DNA from 2 places in the Arthrobacter dokdonensis genome. Region 2 is predicted to be linked to the other one. Evidence: predicted binding sites of a transcription regulator. Region 2 holds the regulator's gene; the other holds the start of a gene.

Region 1 (6,978 bases), 1.2 Mb from region 2:
GTTGTCGATGGCCTTGTCGGAACCGAGCACAATCAGGGCTCCCGTACGTCCCCGAAGAATCCGTTCCAGGCCGTCGCGGAGAGGCGTTCCCGGGGCAACTCTGGCGAGAGTGGCCTTCAAGGCGTCTTCGGGGCTGCGAAGCATTAACGAGTCCTTCTATTCATGAGCGGGATTCCGCACAGGTTTCATTGCCCATAATAGTGTTAACCGTGGTCTGGCGCGGTTTTATGTGGTTTTCAAGGTATTGATCCCAGGTCCGCGACCGGCTGTGGACGTTCGACCTCGCGTGCCCGCCTCCACATGTACCTCGCGGGCCGGCCGTCTTGTCGACGGTCTAGAAGGGGCAGGGTTCGTTGGTTTGGGTGTGGAGGTAGGTGCGGCCGGTGGGTGTGGTGGTTTTGGTTTGTTGGGGGCTGTGGGGTTCGACGGTCCAGCCGGTGTCGGGGTTGTCTTTGAGTTGGTGGCAGTAGGTGTCGCGGGGGCGGAGGTTTTCGACGCTGGTTTCGCCTTTGGGCAGGGGGGTGCCGTCGGGGTGGTGGCGGTTCATCCAGTAGGGGATGGTGTGGTCGAGTTCGCAGCTCGCGGCGGGGTGGTCGCAGCCGATGCCGGTGCATACGGGGTCCCGGCGGCGTACTTCGGCGGCGATGTCTGCCGGTGGGTGGTAGCGTTGCCGGCCGACGGTGAGCCTGGCCGTGGTGGCGGGGTCGGTCAGGAGCCGTTCCCACCAGTAGGATCCGGCGGCGAGTTCGCGGGCCTGTTCGGGCGGGATGGGGCCGTAGCCGTCCAGGTAGCCGGGCTCTTCGGAGTGGCCCAGCAGTGTCAGGGCCGGCACGGTGACGGAGATCTTCGCCGAGATGCCGAAGGTGAACCGCGGCTCCGGCACCGGTTCTGGGACTGCGACGGGCACCGGGAGCGGGGGGCCGGCCGCGTCCCGGGCGGCGCTGCCCGCGGGCCCGCCGCCGTTGGCGCCGCCGCCTGGGGTGCTGCCGCCGCCGTTGGCGCCGCCGCCTGGGGTGCTGCCGCCTGGGGTGCTGCCGCCTGGGGTGCTGCCGCCTTGGGGGCTGGCGCCGCCGCCTTGGGTTCTGGCGCCGCGGTTGCCGCTGTTGCTGCGGCCGGCGCGGTTGGTGGTGGGGTGGAGGGCTTGGTGGAGGAGGTCCAGGAGGGTGTCGGCGCGGTAGTTGTCCAGGGAGCGGGAGGGACGGCCGGTGGGGGTCGTGGCGGTGCTGGGCGCCCCGCCGGGCAGGGTGCCTTCGTGTTGGGCGTGGCGGGCCCAGGCGTCGAGGGTGTCGTAGAGGGACTTGGCGGGGGCGGCGTCCAGGACGGCGCTGAGTTGGGCCATGCCGTCGGGCAGTGCGGTGAACCAGACCCGGCGTTGGGTCCGGGCGCGTTGGTGGCGTTCGGTGAGGGGTTCGGGGTGGTGTTTTTGGGCCAGGGCACGGATCTTGCGGGTCAGGGCCCGCGGGTTCGTCCGTGCGGCCCCGGGCAGGAACAGCGGCTCGATCAGTGTCTGGACGTCGGCGGGGACGTTTTCCAGCCCGGCCAGGATGGCCTTGATCCGTACCGGGTCCAGCAGCCCGTCCCGGAACAGGGCGGTGGTGGCGGGCAGGTTGTTCGCCAGGGTTTCGGCGTCATCGAGGAGCTGGTGCGCGGTGCCGATCCCCACGCAGTGCACGGCCATGATCTCCGCGGCCGCGTACCGGGACCGGCGCCAGGCCTCCCCCAACTCCCCTGCCCGCTCCAACTCCCCGTCCGGCCCAAGTCCGCCCGGGCCGGGCTCTCTGTCCGGCCCAAGTCCGCCCGGGCCGGGCTCCCCGGTGTCCTGGAGCTTCCCGGTGTCGTGGAGTGTTCCTGCTTGGAGCTTGCGGGCGGTGGTGGCGGGTTGTTCGCTGGGCAGGGGCGGGCGGCGGGTGGCGAAGACGGCCAGGGCGTCGTTTTCCATGGCGCAGGCGAAGGCGCAGAGCCGGTTGGCGGCGTGGATGTAGTCCAGCAGGTCGTTCTCCCCGAGCCTGTGCGGGTCCAGGTGTGCCAGGGCGTCCGCCCCGGCCACCGGGGACCAGGCCACATGGGCCGGGTTGGCCGGCCGCGGGGCCTCGGGCAGGTCCGGGACGGACGCCTGGAGGATCCGTACCCGGCCCAGGTCCGCCGGGCCCGGAAGCAGGGACACGGCCGGGTCGCACTGGTCCGGGACCGCCCACGGCGCATCGGCCATCGGGAACGGAAACACCGCGGTCCCGCCGGTTCCGTCGGGAGCAGCCCGGTCCGCCCAGCCGTCCTCGGGCATGGAGGCAATCAGCCGGTCAATGTCCTCATCGCTGGGCCAGCCGGCCCGGTCGTCGGGGACGGCGGGCTGGCGGGCGCACGCGGCCCCGCTCGTGGCCGTGAACAGTTCCCCGGCGTCAGGGTCCGAGGCGATCAACGCCGCCAACGCCGCCTCCGACACCACGCCAACGGCGTCGCCCATCACGCCTGCCGTGGCGGCACTTGCCCCCGCCGTGTCGGCGGATGCCTGCGCGGCTTGTGCCGCCGCAGCATCCGAAACGGTGCCGGGACCCCGGGACGGCACGTCCCCGGCAACGGCGGCTGCCGGAAAAGCTGGCCCGGCGAGGACTGACGCGGGACGCGCACGCTTGTGCTCCTCCGGCCTGCGGCCGGGGGTCTGATCCAAAAGAGGCGGTCCGGCGGGGGTGGAATCCCCCGTGCTGCCGGGCCGATCCATCGTGCCCATAAACCAAGTCTAGATCACACAACCGGGAAATATAAGTACGTCTAGAAGATATTTACTAAAATATCCAGTTCGGATTCGGTTACCGGATCCGGTCAGCCTCACCGCATCGGATCCGGCCGGCTCCACGGGAAAGCCCGCCGGCCAGCTCCGCCGAGCTCGACCACCCTAGAGATGCAGCAGCAGCTCGGTTGCCTCGGCAATGTGCTCAATCTGCTTGACCGTGAAGTTCGGCGGTATGGTGCCCGGTCCCGCCGGGCTGAGGGGCACCAGCGCATGCGTGAAACCCAGCCTGGCCGCCTCTTGGATGCGCTGGTTGATGCCAGGCACGGGACGTACTTCCCCCGCCAGGCCCACCTCGCCGAACGCCACCATCTTGTGATGCACGGGCCGGTTGATTTTGGCCGACGCGATGGCCAACGCCACGGCCAGGTCCATGGCGGGTTCGGTCAGTCGGGCCCCGCCCACAGTCGCCACATAACTGTCGTCGGCATCCAGGTGCAGGCCGGCACGCTGCTGCAGCACGGCCAACAGCATGCCCACCCGCGAGGAGTCGAGCCCGCTGACGGTCCTGCGCGGTTGCGATCCCATCGAGGTGGTCAGCAGGGACTGGACTTCAGCCAGCAGGGGCCGCCGGCCTTCCATCGTCACCGAAATGCAAGTGCCCGAGACCGGCTGGCTGGTGCGGCTGGTAAACAGCCCGCTGGGATCGGCAAGCCCCTCGATGCCGTCGTCGGTCAGGTCAAAACAGCCGACCTCGTCCGTCTGCCCGTAGCGGTTCTTCACGGCCCGCAGCAGGCGCAGGCGCGAGTGGCGTTCGCCGTCGAACTGGCAGACCACGTCAACCAGGTGTTCGAGCAGGCGCGGGCCGGCGATGGAGCCATCCTTGGTCACGTGCCCGACGAGCAGGGTGGTCATGTTCAGGCGCTTGGCCGCGGCAATGAGCGAGGCCGCCACCTCGCGCACCTGGGAGACCCCGCCTGCGCTGCCATCCACCATGACGCTGCTAAACGTCTGCACCGAGTCCACGATTAACAGCGCCGGTTGTACAGCCTCCACCTGGCCCAGCGCCGTGCCCAGGTCCGTTTCGGCACCCAAATAGAGGGTGTCGGCGACGGCGCCAATGCGTTCGGCGCGCAGCTTCACCTGCGCCGCGGACTCCTCGCCCGTCAGATACAGCACCTTTTGCGGTTCGCGGCCATGTTCATTGCGGGCAAACTTTGCGGCGACGTCAAGCAGCAGCGTGGATTTGCCCACCCCTGGTTCGCCTGCCAGCAGGATGACGGCACCGGGCACCATGCCTCCGCCCAACACTCGGTCCAGCTCGGGCACCCCGGTCAGGTTGTGTGCCGCCTTGGACGCGTCCACCTCCGAGATCAGCTGGGCCGGGCGCACCACGGTGGTAGCCGCGGTAGTGCGTACCATGACCGTGCCGACCTCCTCAAGCGTGCCCCACTCCTGGCATTCGCCGCAGCGCCCTACCCACTTCACGGCAGTCCAACCACATTCGGTGCACCGGAAGTTTTGACCGGTGGATTTGGGCGCCTTGGTTGTCTTTGTTGCCATGGAACAACCCTAGCGCCGGCCACCGACACGCGGCGCCCGTGGGGCGGTGGGGGGTGTGGACAACTACAGTTTGGGGAGCAGTGAGCGGGCGTCCGCCGGATCCATTTTTGCCGTCTCCAGCAGGTCCACCATGAGCGTGCGGAAAAGCAGCACCAGCGCTTCCCCCTCCATGCGCGTGATTTCCAGCGTGCCGGGGTGCAGCCGGGTGGCGATGTCGGCGAGGGCGTCGCGGGCATGGCTCAGGGAGGCCTTGCTGGGGCCCGACGGCGGGTGGGCAAGCGCCGCTCCCAACTCGTCGAGGGCGGAGGCAGAGTCGCCCAGCACCTCTGCCAGATGCATGCTGCCGGCATCGGAAAGTGCGGCATTGGTGATGGCGCTTGCCAGCCTGCGCGCCAGCACCCGGCTGGAGCGCATCGCGTAGTCCACACGTTCCATGAGTCGTGACATCCCCTCCACCTCTTCCAGGTGGCGCCGGTAGAGGGGGGAAAGACGCGCGATTTCGACGGCACCGTGCAGGCCCTGGCGCATTGAGTCGATGCGGGGCTGCTGGCTGCGGGCCCGGACCAAGGCATGCCATGCCGTGGTGGAATCGTTGTAGGACAGCGCGGACGCGCACTCTCGCAGCACGAGTGAAAGCTCACCCAGCATGACCTTCAGGTCGCTTTTGGGTGCCCTGCGCGGATCGCGCGGCACCAGTAGGGTGGCGGCCAGCGCAAAGCAGCCGCCCACAACGGCGTCGATGCTGCGGGTGAATGGCCCGCCGGCGGGGACGGGGAGCAGAACCACCAACAGGGACTGGAGGGCGAGCTGGGTGGTGAAAATGGCGCCCGAATCAAGGAACCGGGCCAGCAGAATGGACAGGAAAACCACCAGGGCCGCCTGCCAGATGCCCGAGCCCAGCCAGGTCAGCAGGGTGTCGCCAAGCACGATTCCAATGGTGCATCCCAGCCCGACCTCCATGACGCGCCGCAGCCTTGGATCCCGGGAGAAGCCCAGTGCGATGATGGCGCTGGTGGCCGCAAACAGCGGTCCCTGGTGGCCCAGGACCAGTGACGAAAAGTAGTAGGCGCCCACTGCGCAGATGGTGATCAACAGCGCCTGAAGGACGGAATTCGCGCTGCGCCGGAGACCAAGCCGGGCACGCGTCTTGACGAAGGTGAGGGTCCTGGCGGGCCGGTCCAGCTCGGGCATGGGAACCAGTCTATGCGGGATGGCGGTCCCCGTGTCGCAAGTACAAGGGGGGCCGCCCACTGCTCTCCGCCCCGGGCGGAGGGCCGTGGGTGGCCCCTGCGAATCACTCGGTGCTTGTGTTTAACCGGTCCAACAGGTCGGCGAAACGCCGGACTTCGCCCGCGTCCCACGCCGAGAGCCTGTCATAGAGGACCCTGCGGGCCTGCGACTGGGTATCGTCGAAGCGGGTTCGGGCCTCCCCTGTCATGGCGACGAGATGGGCGCGCCCGTCGCTGGGATCCGGGGTGCGCTCGACCAGGCCGAGGGCCTCAAGCTGCTTGATGGTCCGGCTCATTGCCGCCTTGTCCGCATCAACGTTGTGCGCCAGGGCCACCTGCTGGATGGGTCCGGACTGGGAGAGGATTGTCAGCACCTTAAAGCCCATCGGCTGCAGCTCGGGGTGGATGGCTGCCGCCCGGCTGAGGATGCTTTTGCGGGTCTTGACGATCATGATCCCAAACTGCTTTTCAACGTCCCGGATGGCCTCCTGCAATGCCGGGTCGGCGGCGTCCGCGGACGGCAGTGCAAAGGGGTCGCTCATGCAATCCATGTTAGCTCCGCCCGACGGGCTGCGCGCCGGTCTCAAGGCCCGGCGTCACGGCAACCAGAGCCTCGCTGACATCGGCAAGGGTGTGCTCGGCGTTTTCCAGATCCCGGTGGCCGGTGGCAGCGGCGTCGCTCTTCTCGCGCTGGTCGCGGGTCTGCGTGCTCAGTTCCAGGTTGGGCAGGAAGGCCACCGCCAGGATTGTCAGGATGCTCAGCGGGGCGGCGACCATGAAAACGAAGGCCACCGAATCGCCGTAGCTGGATTCAACGATGGTCCGGACGGAATCCGGCAGGCCGTGGACTGCAGGAATGCTTCCGCTGGCCAGGGCGGAGGCAAGTTCCTTGCCCTGTGTGCCAAGTGCCGCAATGGCTGACTGCAGTTCGGCCGCCTTGCCGCCGAGCAGGTCCACGACCTTGGTTGCCATGAGCGCACCGAGGACCGAGACGCCGATGGTGCCGCCGAGGGACCGGAAGAAGGCGATGCCGGAACTTGCGACGCCGATCTCGGCCGGGGTGACGGCGTTTTGCACAATAAGGACCAGGTTCTGCATGACCATGCCCAGGCCGGCGCCAAGGAGGAACATGTACACGGAGACCAGGACGAAGTTGGTGTCGTAGTGGATCGTGCCCAGGAGGTAGAGGCCCAGCAGCTGGAGGATCGAACCGGCGACCATGATCGTCTTCCACTTGCCGTGCTTGGAGATCAGCGCGCCGGCAATGGTGGAGATGATGAGCAGGCCGGCCATCATGGGGATGGTCATCAGCCCGGACTGGGTCGCGTTGGCGCCGCGCGCCAGCTGCATGTATTGGGCCAGGAAGACGGAGGTGCCGAACATTGACACGCCCACGGAGATTGAGGCGACGACGGAGAGGGTGAAGGTCCGGTTCCTGAACATGGTCAGCGGGATGATCGG
Region 2 (6,978 bases):
AGTGACGCCGAGATCATCAGCGTCGAACACGGCGAGGAAGGGACGGTTGCCAAGGTCATGGTCCGCGAGGACCTGGCCAGCGAGGTGGAGCCGTTTGTCCAGCATGAGTGAGGCCGCCACCACGGCTGACGCGGACATCGACGCTGAAAGCCCGGAGGCGCTGACCGCCCAGGCGCTGGAACTGCTGGACAGCGCCGTGGCAGCCATGGGCGGCCAGCGCCGCGACGGCCAGCACGAGATGGTCCGACGCGTGGTGGAAGCCATTGAAAGCGGTGACCACCTGCTGGTGCAGGCAGGCACCGGAACGGGCAAGTCGCTGGCCTACCTGATCCCGTTGATCGTGCATTCCCTGACCAGCGACAAACCGTCCGTGGTGGCCACGGCCACATTGGCCCTGCAGGCCCAGATCGTGGGCCGTGACGTGCCACGGCTGCTGGCAGCGCTCGAGCCGCTGCTGCCGCGGCCCATCGACGTCGCCTTGGTCAAGGGGCGCAGCAACTACGTGTGCAAGCATAAGCTTGGCGGCGGTTTCCCCTCCGAGGACTCCTCTGAGGGCGCCCTGTTCAGCCTGGGCGAAGACGCCACCGTGGTGCACCTGCCCGGCGCCAAGTCGGGCCCGTCCTCACCGTTGGGCCGGGAAGTGGTCCGGCTGCGCGAATGGGCCGAGGACACCCCAACGGGTGACCGCGACGAACTCATGCCCGGCGTCACCGACAAGGCCTGGCGCCAGGTCTCGGTCACCTCGATGGAGTGCCTGGGTGCACAGAAATGCCCCCTTGCGGAAGTCTGCTTCTCCGAACTGGCCCGGGCCAAGGGCGCCGAGGCGGACATCGTGGTGACCAATCACGCCATGTTGGCCATCAGCGCCTTTGAAGGCATTGCGGTGCTGCCCGACTACGATGTCGTGGTGGTGGACGAGGCCCACGAGCTCCAGGACCGCGTCACCGGGGCCGTCACCGGCCAGCTGTCCGTGCAGATGGTCCAGGCCGCGGCATCAAGCACACGCAAGCACACCGGCGTCTCGGTGGAGGCGCTCCACGCCGCCGCGACGGCCCTGGACATGGCCTTTTCCGGCACGCCCAGCGGGCTGCTGCCCAACGGGCTCAATGAGGAACACACCGCCGCCATCGAACAGTTGCGCGACGCCGCACGCGTGGCACTCTCCGACTCCAAGCCGGACGGCAATGCAGCGGCGGACGGTGGCCGGTCCATTGCCAGGTCGCGGTTGAACCTGATCTTTGACCTGTGCGAACGGCTGCTCACCGCCCGGGATGCCCGCGAAGTGGTGTGGACCGCCCGGACCGGAACATTTGCCCCGGGCAAGGGCTACCAAAAGGCCGACGACAGCGAACCTCCCGTCATCAACATTGCCCCGCTCAGCGTGGCAGGCAAACTCCGTGAGGGCCTCTTTTCCGACCATACAGTGGTGCTCACCTCCGCCACCCTGGCCATCGGCGAGTCGTTCCAGGCCACGGCCGGCGGCCTTGGCCTGCTGGGTGCGAACGCACCGGCCTGGACGGGAGCCGACGTCGGCTCACCGTTTGACTACCCCAAACAGGGCATGTTGTACGTGGCGGCTCACCTGGCCAAGCCGGGCTTCGGCAATTCTCCCGAACAGCTGGCCGAGTTGGAGGCGCTCATCACTGCCGCCGGCGGCGGTACCTTGGCGCTCTTCTCCTCCCGGAGGGCGGCGGAGGACGCCGCGGAAAAGCTGCGCAAAAAGCTCAAGGTCAGGATCCTGTGCCAAGGGGATTCGTCCATGGCCGGGCTCATCAAGGAGTTTTCCGACGAGCCGGACACGTGCCTGTTTGGCACCATGTCCTTGTGGCAGGGAGTGGACGTCCAAGGCGCTTCCTGCCGGCTGGTGGTCATCGACCGGATCCCGTTCCCGCGTCCGGACGACCCCCTCGTGACAGCACGTGCGCGGGCCGTGGCCCAAAGCGGCGGGGACGGGTTCATCGCCATTTCCGCAACGCATGCCGCCATCCGGCTGGCACAGGGCGTGGGCCGGCTGATCCGTTCCAGCAGCGACCGCGGCGTGGTGGCGGTCCTCGATTCCCGTCTGGCAAACGCCGGCTACGGCGGCTTTCTGCGTGCCGCCCTGCCGCCGTTCTGGTCCACCAAGGACCGCTCCGTGGCCCTCGCGGCGCTCCAAAGGCTGTCCGGGAAGTAGCCGCTTCGCCGTTTGCGGCGCCGGCCCGACATTTTTCCGTCGGCTATCCGACGCGTCGGCCGCGGGCGGCCTTTGGCGTCTCCATTACGCCTCCTACAAAAAATGCCGGCTCCGCCGCTTCGGTTCGCGCACGTCAACAACACGGAAGCGCCCCCGGCCTGGTTGCCGGGGGCGCTGCTGGGTCCCGCGGGGAACGTCTACAGGCTGCGGAGGACGGAGACGACCTTGCCCATGACCGTGGCCTCGTCACCGAGGATGGGCTCGTATCGCGTGTTCTGTGGCAGCAGCCACGTGTGTCCGTCGCGCTGGCGGAAGGTCTTGACCGTTGCTTCGTCCTCCAGCAGGGCGGCGACAATGTCACCGTTGTTGGCCGAGTTCTGCCGGCGGACAACCACCCAGTCTCCGTCGCAGATTGCGGCGTCAATCATGGAATCGCCGGCCACCTTGAGCATGAACAGCTCACCGCTGCCCACAATCTGGCGCGGGAGGGGCATGATGTCGTCAACCACCTGGTCCGCGAGGATGGGCCCGCCCGCTGCGATCCGGCCCACAAGCGGGACAAAGGCAGTGTCCGAGGAACTGCTCAGCTGGGCAAAGTTCAGGCCATTGGAACTGCGGACCTGTTCCGGCTCGTTGACGCCTTCGATGGCCACGACGCCGTTGTCGATGACCAGGGGGATGAGCACTTCCATGGCGCGCGGGCGCTTGGGGTCGCGGCGCAGGTAGCCGTGGCGTTCGAGCTGTGTGAGCTGGTGGGTGACGCTGGAGAGACTTGCCAGTCCCACGTCGTCGCCAATCTCCCTCATGGACGGCGGATATCCCTTGTCGGCGATGGAGCGTTGGATGCATTCCAGAATCTTCTTCTGCCGCACCGTCAGCCCTTTCATGCCGGCCCGGCTGGGAGCCTGCGGGATTCGATGCGGAGGTTCGGGTAGTGCCATGTTCCTTCGATCCTTTCTGCGGATGCAGCCAATAATGTCGGTGCCTGCTCTGGGTCGGTGCCGCCCGGTGCCGCTCGGTGCAACTCCGGGCCCGCTCAATGTCAGTGCCTGCTGGTGGACTGCTCCTGTTGGCTCCTGTTGGCGCATCCTGTACCTCAAGATTAAGCCCGCGATGGACGAATTTCAAACATTTGTTCTATCGAGTCTTGGCAGGAGTCGTTAATAGATGCTAAAACTGATACTACGAAGATAGAACATATGTTCTATCGAACGAACAGCGTATGGAAGTCCGGTCGCCAGAAGCTTTTGCGGTTCCCCCTGGGACCACAGGTGACAGGCCCCTGGCGCGAAAGGAACAAAGTCATGAGTGCATTGGTGATTTCCCATGCAAGCCCCGTCGGAGCGGCGGCCTTCCAGGCGCCCGCAACCATGCCGCTGCGGCTGACGCGCCGCGGCCGCATGCTGCTGCTGGGGCTTCCTGCCCTGGCGGTCACAGCCGTCCTGGCGTTTGCTCTGTTGGCGTTCGTGCTGGGCTCCCTGGCCAGCCCCGCGAATGCGGCCACCAAGGACAGTGCCGCGGGCCTGGCCGCGTCCACCGTACCCGTCACTGTGCTCCAGGGCGACAGCCTGTGGTCCATCGCGGCGGCCGCTGACTCCACCCGTGACGTCCGTGACGTCGTGGCCGACATTGTGACCCTGAACGAACTAGGCAGCGGCGTCCTCCAGGCCGGACAGCGCCTGTACGTGCCGCTGGGCAAATAGTCCCCAGCCGCTCCCACTGCTCGCAGGCTCCCAGCGGGTCCCTCGCGGCTGTGGGCCCACCACCCGCTCCCACTGCTCGCAGGCTCCCAGCGGGTCCCTCGCGGCTGTGGGCCCACCACCCGCTCCCACTGCTCGCAGGCTCCCAGCGGGTCCCTCGCGGCTGTGGGCCCACCACCCGCTCCCACTGCTCGCAGGCTCCCAGCGGGTCCCTCGCGGCTGTGGGCCCACCACCCGCTCCCACTGCTCGCAGGCTCCCAGCGGGTCCCTCGCGGCTGTGGGCCCACCACCCGCTCCCTGCGGGGCGTGATGGGTACAGGTCGGGGGGGCATGGGACGTCACAAGTTCTCTTCCCACGGCCCTGCCACTTAAACTGGAAGCATGGACCAGTTTGAACGCCTCAGCCAGTTGCCGCTTCGCGACGATTTGCGCGGCCAGCATCCCTATGGCGCCCCGCAGCTGGACGTTCCCATCCTCCTCAACGTCAATGAGAACACCTTCGGCGTTCCGCTGGATGCCAAGGAAGCCATCCTCAAGGCCGTTGCGGATGAACTGGACGGGCTGAACCGCTACCCGGACCGGGAGTTCACCGAACTGCGCAGGGCCCTCGCCGCATATCTGGGCCACGGCCTGACGGCAGACAACATTTGGGCCGCCAACGGCTCGAACGAGGTCCTCCAGCAGCTCCTCCAGGCGTTCGGGGGCCCCGGACGCAGCGCCATGGGATTTCCCCCCACTTATTCGATGTACCCGTTGCTGGCCAGCGGTACCGGCACCGCCTACGTCGCAGGCACCCGGGGGAACGGCTTCAGCCTTTCCGCGGCGTCCGCCGCCGAGCAGGTGCGGTCCCTCGCCCCCAACGTGGTGTTCCTTTGCTCACCCAACAACCCGACGGGCACGGCCCTGGGACTGGACGTCGTCGAGGCTGTTTATGAGGCCGGGGAGGCCTCCGAGGCGATCGTGATCGTCGATGAGGCCTACGCTGAGTTCGCCCACGCAGGCACGCGGAGCGCCCTGGCCCTGCTCGAGGGGCGTCCTCGCCTGGTGGTGTCGCGCACCATGAGCAAGGCCTTCGCCCTGGCTGGTGCCCGGGTGGGCTACCTCGCGGCAGCGCCCGAGATTTCCGACGCCGTCCGGCTTGTGCGCCTGCCCTACCACCTCTCCGCGATCACCCAGGCAACCGCTGTCGCGGCCCTCCGAAACTCGGACGCGCTGCTCGCCAACGTGGAGGCCATCAAGGTCCAGCGCGACCGCATCGTGGACGAACTGGTGCGGATGGGCCTCGCGCCGGCCCCGTCCGATTCGAACTTCGTCTTTTTCGGCGGCCTCGCGGACCCGGCCTCCGTCTGGGAACAGCTGCTTGCCGCCGGCGTGCTGATCCGTGACGTCGGGATCGCCGGCCACCTGCGGGTCACCGCCGGCACGGAGGCCGAGACCAGCGCCTTCCTTGACGGACTGCGCGCCATCCTGGCGAAATAGCCCTGGGACCGGCCCGGCGTCGTGCCCCGCTGACGCCCGTGGCCGCCGCTGGGCCGGGCAGGGCACACCGCCAGTGCGTCTAAACTGGTGGTACACCAACACCAAAGTTGCCGGTGCCATGCCATGCCCGGCAGCAGGCGCCCGACGAAGCAAAGGACCGTTGAACCATGACCGAGAACCGCCCGCAGCCCGGCCGGGGACGCACGGCACGCCTGGAACGCGCCACGAGTGAATCCAGCGTGCTGGTCGAAATCAACCTGGACGGCACTGGGGTTTCGGAGATCGACACGTCCGTGCCGTTCTACGACCACATGCTCACGGCGCTCTCCAAGCACTCGCTGATCGACATGAAGGTCAAGGCCACCGGGGACACTGACATCGACGCCCACCACACGGTGGAAGACGTGGCGATCTCGCTGGGCGAGGTGCTGCGCGAGGCCCTCGGCGACAAGGCCGGAATCCGGCGCTTCGGCGAGGCCACGATCCCGCTGGACGAGGCGCTGGCCAACGCGGTGGTCGATGTATCCGGCCGTCCGTACCTGGTCCACAGCGGCGAGCCGGCGGGCCAGGAATACCATCTCATCGGCGGCCACTTCACCGGGTCACTGACCCGGCACGTCTTTGAGGCCATCACCCTGCACGCACGGATCTGCCTCCACATGACAGTCATCGCAGGCAGGGATCCGCACCACATTGTCGAATCCCAGTTCAAGGCCTTTGCCCGCGCCCTGCGGTCCGCCGTGGAAAAGGACCCTCGCGTCACCGGCATCCCGTCCACCAAGGGGCTCTTGTGAGCGGGACAGCGGCGCAACCCGCCCCGCGGCCGGCCGTCACGGTCCTGGACTACGGGTCCGGGAACGTCCGCTCGGCCGTGCGCGCGCTCGAACGTGCCGGGGCCGCGGTGACCTTGAGCGCGCGCCCCGACGACGTCCTGGGCGCCGACGGCCTTGTGGTGCCCGGAGTGGGCGCGTTCGGTTCAGTCATGGCGGAGCTGAAGTCGGTCGACGCCATCCGCATGATCGGACGCCGTGTCGCCGGCGGCCGGCCCGTCCTGGGCATCTGTGTGGGACTGCAGGTCTTGTTTGAGGCCGGTGTGGAACACGGCGTGCGCGAAGAAGGGATGGGGGAGTGGCCGGGAACCGTGGAACTGCTCCCGGCGGAAGTGGTCCCGCACATGGGCTGGAACACGGTCAAGGTCCCGGAAGGCTCCCTGCTGTTCAACGGCGTGGAGAACGAGCGCTTTTACTTTGTGCACTCCTACGCCGTGCAGACCTGGGATTTTGACGTCATTCAGCCGAAGATGAAACCGCCGGCGGTCACCTGGTCAGAGCACGGCGCGCCGTTCATCGCCGCCGTGGAGAACGGCCCGCTGTGCGCCACGCAGTTCCACCCGGAAAAATCCGGCGATGCCGGGGCGCGCCTCTTGCGCAACTGGGTGCAGTCACTGAAGGCGGCTGGGCCCACGCCCCCGACGGACCCCGGGCGGCGCGCCAGCGTCAGCCGGGCAGGGCGTGGGGACTAGATGTACTCGCTGCTGCTCATGGCCCTCGGCGGACTCCTCATTGGGGGCGCCTACACCTTCTACCAGCAAAAGACGCCCCGCTGGATCCCCATCAGCTTTGCCGC

What was found. The regulator LexA, encoded in region 2, represses DNA repair genes until DNA is damaged. The targets are predictions, from matches to a motif close to TCGAACANNTGTTCGA.
Region 1: a site for LexA is predicted at 2,768-2,783, ahead of DMB86_RS21415 (DUF222 domain-containing protein). Genes of this name have one in related genera too.

Annotation. Positions count from the first base shown of each region.
Region 1 is NZ_CP029642.1:673,307-680,284, forward strand. Features, by position in the region: gene disA (DNA integrity scanning diadenylate cyclase DisA) at 1-144, opposite strand, end outside; gene DMB86_RS21415 (DUF222 domain-containing protein) at 335-2,725, opposite strand; gene radA (DNA repair protein RadA) at 2,891-4,288, opposite strand; gene DMB86_RS03060 (FUSC family protein) at 4,352-5,479, opposite strand; gene DMB86_RS03065 (MarR family winged helix-turn-helix transcriptional regulator) at 5,583-6,059, opposite strand; gene DMB86_RS03070 (MDR family MFS transporter) at 6,070-6,978, opposite strand, start outside.
Region 2 is NZ_CP029642.1:1,910,289-1,917,266, forward strand. Features, by position in the region: gene hflX (GTPase HflX) at 1-111, shown strand, start outside; gene DMB86_RS08515 (ATP-dependent DNA helicase) at 104-2,173, shown strand; gene lexA (transcriptional repressor LexA) at 2,371-3,114, opposite strand; gene DMB86_RS08525 (LysM peptidoglycan-binding domain-containing protein) at 3,478-3,876, shown strand; gene DMB86_RS08530 (histidinol-phosphate transaminase) at 4,255-5,352, shown strand; gene hisB (imidazoleglycerol-phosphate dehydratase HisB) at 5,520-6,146, shown strand; gene hisH (imidazole glycerol phosphate synthase subunit HisH) at 6,143-6,874, shown strand; gene DMB86_RS20570 (hypothetical protein) at 6,875-6,978, shown strand, end outside.